2 regions of the Nocardioides sp. CCNWLW216 genome follow, and region 1 is predicted to be linked to the other one. Evidence: predicted binding sites of a transcription regulator. Region 1 holds the regulator's gene; the other holds the start of a gene.
What was found. Region 1 encodes LexA, which represses DNA repair genes until DNA is damaged. Its sites were predicted from a motif close to TCGAACANNTGTTCGA; they were not measured.
Positions count from the first base shown of each region.

Region 2: V7S47_RS17100 (HNH endonuclease signature motif containing protein) is a predicted target of LexA. The motif match lies at 2,161-2,176, and genes of this name have one in related genera.

Region 1 is NZ_JBBBBJ010000018.1:72-4,105, forward strand. It holds gene V7S47_RS25190 (LysM peptidoglycan-binding domain-containing protein) at 173-520, opposite strand; gene lexA (transcriptional repressor LexA) at 797-1,513, shown strand; gene V7S47_RS25200 (MXAN_6640 family putative metalloprotease) at 1,573-3,156, shown strand; gene V7S47_RS25205 (alkaline phosphatase D family protein) at 3,233-4,034, shown strand, end outside.
Region 2 is NZ_JBBBBJ010000007.1:191,405-195,438, forward strand. It holds gene V7S47_RS17085 (permease) at 1-466, shown strand, start outside; gene V7S47_RS17090 (TIGR03943 family putative permease subunit) at 454-1,182, shown strand; gene V7S47_RS17095 (hypothetical protein) at 1,179-1,613, shown strand; gene V7S47_RS17100 (HNH endonuclease signature motif containing protein) at 2,190-3,443, shown strand; gene V7S47_RS17105 (hypothetical protein) at 3,498-3,734, shown strand; gene V7S47_RS17110 (hypothetical protein) at 3,744-3,959, shown strand; gene V7S47_RS17115 (GNAT family N-acetyltransferase) at 3,963-4,034, opposite strand, start outside.

The DNA.
Region 1 (4,034 bases):
GACACCACTCCTCCGTCACGGCCACTCGACCACCGAAAGCCCGCGACACCGCTCCTCCTCGCGGGGGGTATCGAGACCAGGAACGCCGCAGGGGCGGGGCCACCTGGCCCCGCCCCTGTCTTCCCCGGCCCGTCAGCCGGGGTCGAGGCGGCTGACGAAGTCTGTGGTGGCGCTACTCGGTGGGGACCCGGAGCTGCTGGCCGGCCACGAGCACCGTGGAGTCGAGACCGTTGAGACGCTCGATGCGGGAGATCATCGAGCGGACCTGACCGTCCTCGGAGGCGTCGGCCGCGATCTCCCAGAGGGTGTCGCCCGTGCCGACCGTGACTACGGTCGTCGACTCGACCGCGCCGGGCTCCGGCGTGGCCACCGAGCCAGCAGCCAGGACCAGCCCGATCCCGAGCACCACCGCCAGGCCGAGCAGGAACACCACGAGCCGTCCGCGGCGGGTGAGCCGGAGCTCCCCGCGGGTCGTCGACAGGGTGCTCAGTCGGACGGGGCTCAGCTGGATCGTGCTCATTGGGACCTCCTGGGGAAGTGGCGGTCAGCCTCGGTGCCTGACCACAACCGCATGTCTAACGGCGGCCACCGACAGTCCGGTGCGGGCCAGCTGGTCGATCAGACGTTCGATCGAACATGTGTACGAGGCTAGAGCAGGTGTTCGAACGAAATCAAGGGCTCGACGAACATTTGTTCGAACATGGTCGGCCCGACACGCCGTTCGAACACGTGTTTGAAGCGGGGCGGTCGGATCGGTACGGTGTGGCCCACGAGCATCCCGGCGAAAGGCGTCACCATGGCCAGCAAGAAGAACGTCAGCGAGCTGCCCGACGGGCCGCCGGACGCGACGGGCCTGACCCCGCGTCAGCAGCGCGTGCTCGCCCACATCAAGGACAGCATCGAGAAGCGCGGCTACCCGCCGAGCATGCGCGAGATCGGCGACGCCGTCGGCCTCACGAGCTCCTCGAGCGTGGCTCACCAGCTGAAGTCCCTCGAGGAGAAGGGCTTCCTCAAGCGTGACCCGCACCGACCGCGGGCGCTGGAGGTCTTCCTGCCCGAGGTGATGGCCGCCCGCCGCACGCTCTCCAGCGCCGAGGAGACGTCGTACGACGAGACCGGCCTCGGCGACTCCGCCCCGACCCCGGCCAACGTGCCCCTGCTCGGCCGGATCGCCGCCGGCGGTCCGATCCTCGCCGAGGAGCGCTACGAGGAGGTGTTCCCGCTCCCCCGCCAACTGGTCGGCGAGGGCGAGCTCTTCCTGCTGGAAGTCGCCGGCGACTCGATGGTCGACGCCGCCATCTGCGACGGCGACTACGTCGTGATCCGCAAGGAGCAGACCGCGGAGAACGGTGACATCGTCGCCGCCCTGCTCGACGGCGAGGCCACCGTGAAGACCTTCAAGCGCAAGGACGGGCAGGTCTGGCTGATGCCCCACAACGAGGCCTACGACCCGATCGACGGCACCCACGCGACGATCCTCGGCAAGGTCACGGCGGTGCTGCGACGAGTCTGATCCGGGTGGGTGGGCGTGCGAGGATGGCGCGTCCGCCCTCCCCTTGGATGGAGATCTCGTTGCGCGCTCGTCACCGTTCGCTGCTCGCCACCGTCGGCGCCGTCGCCGTCGCCGCCGCCCTGTTGAGCCCTCCCGGGGCTGCGCGCGCGGCTGACGACCCCGCCGTCGTGCCGATCACCGAACCGACCGGGGCAGCCGACGCCACTGCCCGCGCCGTCGAGGTGCTCGAGCAGGCCGACGAGATCGTGAGCGGTGAGGTCGACGGCCGGGACGCGAGCCTGGCTCTGCTGGAGCTGGCCCGCACACGCTCGGCCCTCCCCGCCGCACGCCGCGCGGAGGCCGATCGGATCCTGGCCCGTCCGACCGACACCCCGGACACCGACGCCGGCGGCCGGTTCGGCTACGCCGCCAACGCACTCCCGACCCAGGCCTGCCAGGGCGGCTTCTGCGTGCACTGGGCCCGCGCCACCTCCGACGCCCCGGACCTGACCGACGCCGACGCCAACGGCCGGCCCGACTACGTCGACCGGGTCTTCGCGACGCTGCTGAAGGTCAGTGGCACCTACGTCGCCGCCGGCTACCGCAAGCCGGTCTCCGACCGGACCCGCGGTGGCGGGACCAACCAGTTCGACGTCTACCTCGTCGACACCGGCCGCGAGGGCCTCTACGGCTACTGCGTCCCCGAGGGCGTGACGTCCAGCACCCAGCGCAGCGCTCAGGCCTACTGCTCGCTCGACAACGACTTCGCCAGCAAGCAGTTCCCGGCCAACACCCCGGTCCACAACCTGCAGGTCACCACGGCCCACGAGTACTTCCACGCCGTCCAGTTCGCCTACGACATCACCGACGACCTCTGGTTCCTCGAGTCGACGGCGACCTGGGCCGAGGACGAGGTGTACGACGCCGTCAACGACAACATCCAGTACCTCCGCAACAGCCCGATGTCGCAGCCGCGCACCCCGATCGACAAGGGCCAGGACCTGCGCGTCTACGGCAGCTGGATCTTCTTCCGCTACCTCAGCGAGCTGGAGCCGGGCTCGCGCGGCGGGATGCCGACCATCGTCCGGGACATCCTGACCAAGGCCGCCGGACCGGCGTACTCGCTGCAGGCGGTGCGAGCGGTGCTGAAGGAGCGTGGTCGGTCGATGACGGCCACGGTCGCCCGCTTCTCGGCGGCCAACCGGCACCCGGCCCGCAGCTACCGCGAGGGCGCCCGCTACCCCGTGACCCGGCCCGAGGGCACCGCGCGCGTCGCCCGCAACCAGCTCCGCCGCGCGTCGCTGAAGCTGAACCACCTCAGCAGCGGCACCGTGCGCTACCGGCCCGGCAAGCGGACCAACCGGGCGAGCACCCGGCTGCGGATCGCGGTCGACCTCCCCCGCCGGACCCGGCCGACCGCCGCCGTGGTCACGGTGCGCCGGGAGTCGGGCAAGATCTCCTCTCGCCTGGTGCGCCTCCGGCCCTCCGGGGCCGGCCTCCTGAGCGTCCCCTTCGTCGACGGCCGGATCGCCTACGTCGACGTCACCCTCGTCAACGCCGGCACCCGCTACGCGTGCGGCCGCGGCACGGTCTACTCCTGCCAGGGCCGTTCGCTCGACGACGGCCTGCGGCTGCGGGTGCGGGTGCGCGCCGTCACCCGCTGAGCGGCTGCCGGATGAACAACGCGTGACGTCCGCGGTCAGGGCGTCACGCGGACGCTGACGGGTCGTTGGACGATCCGTGACCGCCTCCGGACCTGACCACGTCCTGCCGCTGCCCCGCCGTACCGTGCTCGCCACCGGCGCGGCGGGGACCGCGCTCACGGCGACCTCGCTGGTGGCCGGCGAGCCCACCGCGGAGGCGGCGCGCCCCGGCGCCCGCTTCTTCCGGCACGGCGTCGCCTCCGGTGACCCGCTGCCGCACCGGGTGGTGATCTGGACCCGGGTCACGCCGACCCCGGCCGCACAGCCCGGCTCCGGCAGGGGCCCTCGGGTCCGGGTCGGCTGGGAGGTGGCGACCGACCGCCGGTTCCGGCGCGTCGTACGACGGGGTGCGTTCGCGACCGGTCCGAGCCGCGACCACACGGTCAAGGTCGACGTCACCGGGCTGGAGCCGGCCCGCTGGTACTACTACCGGTTCACCTACCGCGGCGCCCGGAGCCGTCTCGGCCGGTTCCGCACCGCCCCGGCCCACGACGCGCTGCCCGGCCACGTCCGCTTCGGGGTCGTGTCCTGCGCCAACTGGCAGGCCGGCTACTTCGGGGCCTATCGCGGGCTCGCCGCCCGCGACGACCTGCACGCGGTCGTGCACCTGGGCGACTACTTCTACGAGTACGCCCCCGGCCAGTACGGCGCCGGCGCCGACGACACCGACGTACGACGGCACGTGCCCGCGAAGGAGGTCGTCAGCCTCGCCGACTACCGCCGACGACACGCGCAGTACAAGACCGACCCGGACCTCCAGGCCCTGCACGCCCGCTACCCGTGGATCGTCACCTGGGACGACCACGAGGTCACCAACGACCAGTGGAGCGGCGGTGCTG
Region 2 (4,034 bases), on a different contig from region 1:
GTGCCTGGCTCGCGGGAGCCGGCTCCCGATGACCATCCGGCGTCAGGGACTCGGTGAGGGACTGGGCACCGGCCAGCGGTTCCTCGCGACCGCTCGTCACGACTTCCTGCACGCGTCCGGCTTCCTCGTGATCGGCGCTGGCATCGCCGCCGCCGTCAACACCTTCGTGCCGCGCTCGATCGTCGACACGGTCGCCGGCCAGGCCGTGATCGGCGTCCTCACGCTCGCGCTGTTCGCCTTCGTGGTGGCGCTGTGCTCGGAGTCCGACGCCTTCGTCGCGGCCAGATTCACCGCGTTCTCCGACACCGCCAAGCTCGCCTTCCTCGTCGTCGGCCCGGCGATGGACGTCAAGCTCGCCTCGATGGAGGTCGGCGCCTTCGGGTCGGCGTTCGCCCGTCAGTTCGTCCCCGTCGTGGTCGCGACGGCCGTCGCCTGCGCCGCCCTCGTCGGCTGGTGGCTGCTGTGAGGCGGGGGACCCAGGGCCTGTTGCTCGCGCTGCTCGGCACCGTGCTGCTCCAGCTCTCGCTCAGCGGAGACCACCTGCGCTACGTCACCGGCTGGATGCGGTGGCCGCTGGTGGTCTGCGGGGTGTTGCTCCTCGCCATGGCTCTGGGCCCGCTGCTCGCGGCCCACGAGCCAGAGGACGACGAGGGGCACGATCATGACGGGCACGACGGGCACGACCATGGCGGGCACGGCGTACCGCGCGTGACCTGGTTCCTCGCACTCCCGGTAGTCGTCGCGTTCGTGGTGAGTCCGCCCGAGCTCGGGTCGTTCCTCGCCGAGCGACAGGGTGGCAAGAGCGCCGTCGTCAGTCGTCCCGACGAGATGACCGCCCTGGACGCCGCGCAGGTGGTGCCGGTGCCGCTCGACGAGTTCATCTGGCGGGCCCAGGACGGCGGCTCGTCGCTCCAGGGCCAGCCGGTCGAGCTGACCGGCTTCGTCAGCTACGGGGACGGCGGCGACGACTGGTTCGTGACCCGGATGGCGATCGGCTGCTGCGCCGCGGACGCCCGCCCCTTCCGGGTGCGCGTCGACGACTCTCCGCGCCCGCCGCGCGACCAGTGGGTCGAGGTCGAGGGGACGCACGTCCCCGGCAGTGGGGCGACCGAGGCATCGCCGCCCGCCGTCGCCGCCTCTGCCGTCACCCCCACCGCCGCGCCCGACGGGACCTACGAGTGAACGACGCCCTGCGCCGGCGGCTCACCGCCCCGATCGCCACCGCGGTCGTGGTCGCGGTCGGCCTGCTCACCGCAGCCTCCCGCGACGACGCCCCCGGTCCGCAGGCCGTTCCGGAACCGCCAGGGATCGAGGACGTGTGCACCGGCTACCGCTCGTTCCAGGAAGCACTCGCCGCCCTCGCCGCGAAGCCCTCCGCGGAGGCCGTCGGGACCCTCCAGCAGCGGGCGAGCGCCGCAGCCGGGACGATGACGCTCGCCACGGTCGAGCCCGCGGTCCGAGCAGGGATGGGCTACCTGGACGAGCTGGTCCAGACCCTCGGCCCGACGAGCACCGTCGACGACATCACCACCGCCGACGCCGGATCGACGGTCGCCGACAGCGCCAACGTCCAAGCCCTCACCGACTTCGCCGCCACCTCCTGCACGTCGTAACCGTCACCGCGGCCAGCAGGCGACGTCGCGCGCGAGCGACCCCTGCCACTCCGGTGGTCCCCTCCGGTGGTCGAGCAGTGAAGGACGAAGTCCTGAACGCCCGTCGAGACCCCCCGCAACCAACAAACGACCTCGCGTGGGGTCGACTGTGCCGCCCCCGACGGTCCTCGCGCCCGTGGACCCCGCCGGTGGTCGAGCAGTGAAGGACGAAGTCCTGAGCGCCCGTCGAGACGCCCGCAGCCAACAAGCGACCTCGCGGTAGGCCGGCCCCGCCGCCGGTCGCTGCCGCCGGTCGCTGTCGCCGGTGGTCGAGCAGTGAAGGACGAAGTCCTGAACGCCCGTCGAGACCCCCGCAGCCAACAAGCGACGTCATCCCTTCACGGGTCTCTGCCGTGGCGTCGCCGCTTGGCACCAAGCAGGTTCAAAGACATTTACAGAGACAAGGGGGCTCACCGTCCGCGGTGATCAAGGGCCATCACGAGCCTGCTTCTAGCTTTCGGTCACCTGGGGTCGACCGTTCGAACAAGGCTGTGAACAACCCTCGCATTCGATCACCTGTTCGACTAGAATGGGGCCATGGTTCGGGACCTCGACGACTGCGACACCGCTACGGCGGTGCTGTCGTACGTGCGCTCCGAACGACGAGACGAGCTGCGCGCGGCCGCGAACCAGCTCGCTGCCGCGGTCACCTGGGCCGGCATGCACTCCACCGGCTCCCTGCACGATGCCGCCGCGGTGTGGATCCCCGGTTGTGAGGACGAGATGGCCATCGCCGGACCCGGCGCACCCCTGATCGCCGAGTTCAGTGTGCTGGAGTTCTCCGCCGCGCTCGGCCTGTCGTCGGACTCCGGTCGGATCTACCTCGGACACGCCCTCGAGCTCGCCCACCGACTCCCACGGGTCTACGAACGCGTCCAGTCCCTCGACCTCCCGGTGTGGAAGGCCCGACGCATCGCCGCCGAGACCATCGACCTCCCCGAAGACGGCGCCGAGTTCGTCGACATCCACGTCGCCGCAACCGCGCACAAGATCTCCATCGCCCAACTCGACCGCACCATCGAAGAAGCCCGCACCCGCTTCGACCCCGACACCGCCGCCCAGCGGGCCCGGGATGCGGCTGAGGTGCGGCACTTCGACATCGAGGTCCAGCAGGTCTCGTTCGACGGCCATGTCGAGGTCCGCGGAACCCTGGATCTGGTCGACGCACTGGATCTGGAGGACGCGGTCGCTCGGGGTGCGACCCACCTCGGCACCATCGCCGACGGGCTCTCCCTCGACGCGCGGCGGTCCATCGCGGTCGGTGACCTCGCTCGCCGCCAGCTCACCTTGGAGTTGAACGCCGACCCCGACCCGGACCGGAAGCGACCCCGGCAGGTCGTCGTGCACGTGCACCTCGCGGACGCCGCGATCGCGCGGGTCGAGAACACCCGGTCGATGGTCTCGGTCGAGCAGGTCAAGGGCTGGTGCCAGGACGGCGACAGTCAGGTCGTCATCAAGCCCGTCATCGACCTGGCCGGTCACGTCCACGTCGATGCCTACGAGGTCCCCGACAGGTTGAAGGAACGCCAGGCCCTGCTTCAACACTCCTGCGTCTTCCCGTGGTGCCGACGGCGAGCGAGGTCGTGCGACCACGACCACAGCGACCCCGCCGCCCACGGCGGCAGCACGTGCGACTGCAACATCGCACCCCTCTGCCGGCGACATCACCGCGCCAAGACGCATACGCGGTGGCGCTACGACAAGGTCGACGACACGACGTTCGTCTGGCGCAGTCCGAACGGACTGGCCTTCGTTCGCGACCACACCGGCACCACTACCCCGCAGCCCTGACGGCCACAGCCCGAAGGGCCATGGGCGCGCCCGGATTCCCCTAGTGTCGCTCCCATGACGTCCGGTGACGGGAGCAGGAGCCTCGCGTGGCTCCCGCTCGTCGGCCTCCTCCTGGGGGCCGGCTTCGCTCTGGTTGTGACGCTCGGCGACGTCCTGCTGTTCGACGAGGGCTTCGGGGCCGCGGTGCGGGGCAATGTCTCGATCGCCGTCTGCTTCGCGTTCGTGTGGAGCCTCAGCCTCGGCCTCAGCGAGCTGCGCGCCCGCAGGAGGGCGCGACCTGCGACGTCCTAGGGTGGTCGCATGAGCGACGACGCACCCGGCCGGTCCAGCCTCGGTGTCCTGCTGGTGTCCGGGGTGCTGTTCGCGTTCGGCTTCCTGGTGCTCACCAGCCTGCTGGACGTCGCCTTCGGCGACAGCCTCACGACCGCGCTGCGCGACAACATCGACAACTCGATCGTGGTCGCGACGCTCTGGACGGTCGCCATGTGGATCCTCAAGAGGCGCCGCGCGGCCTGACGGTCAGCCCAGCGGCTTGACGTACCTCCGGCACGGCGAGACGTACGACGAGCCGCCCGCCGTGACCTCGTACGG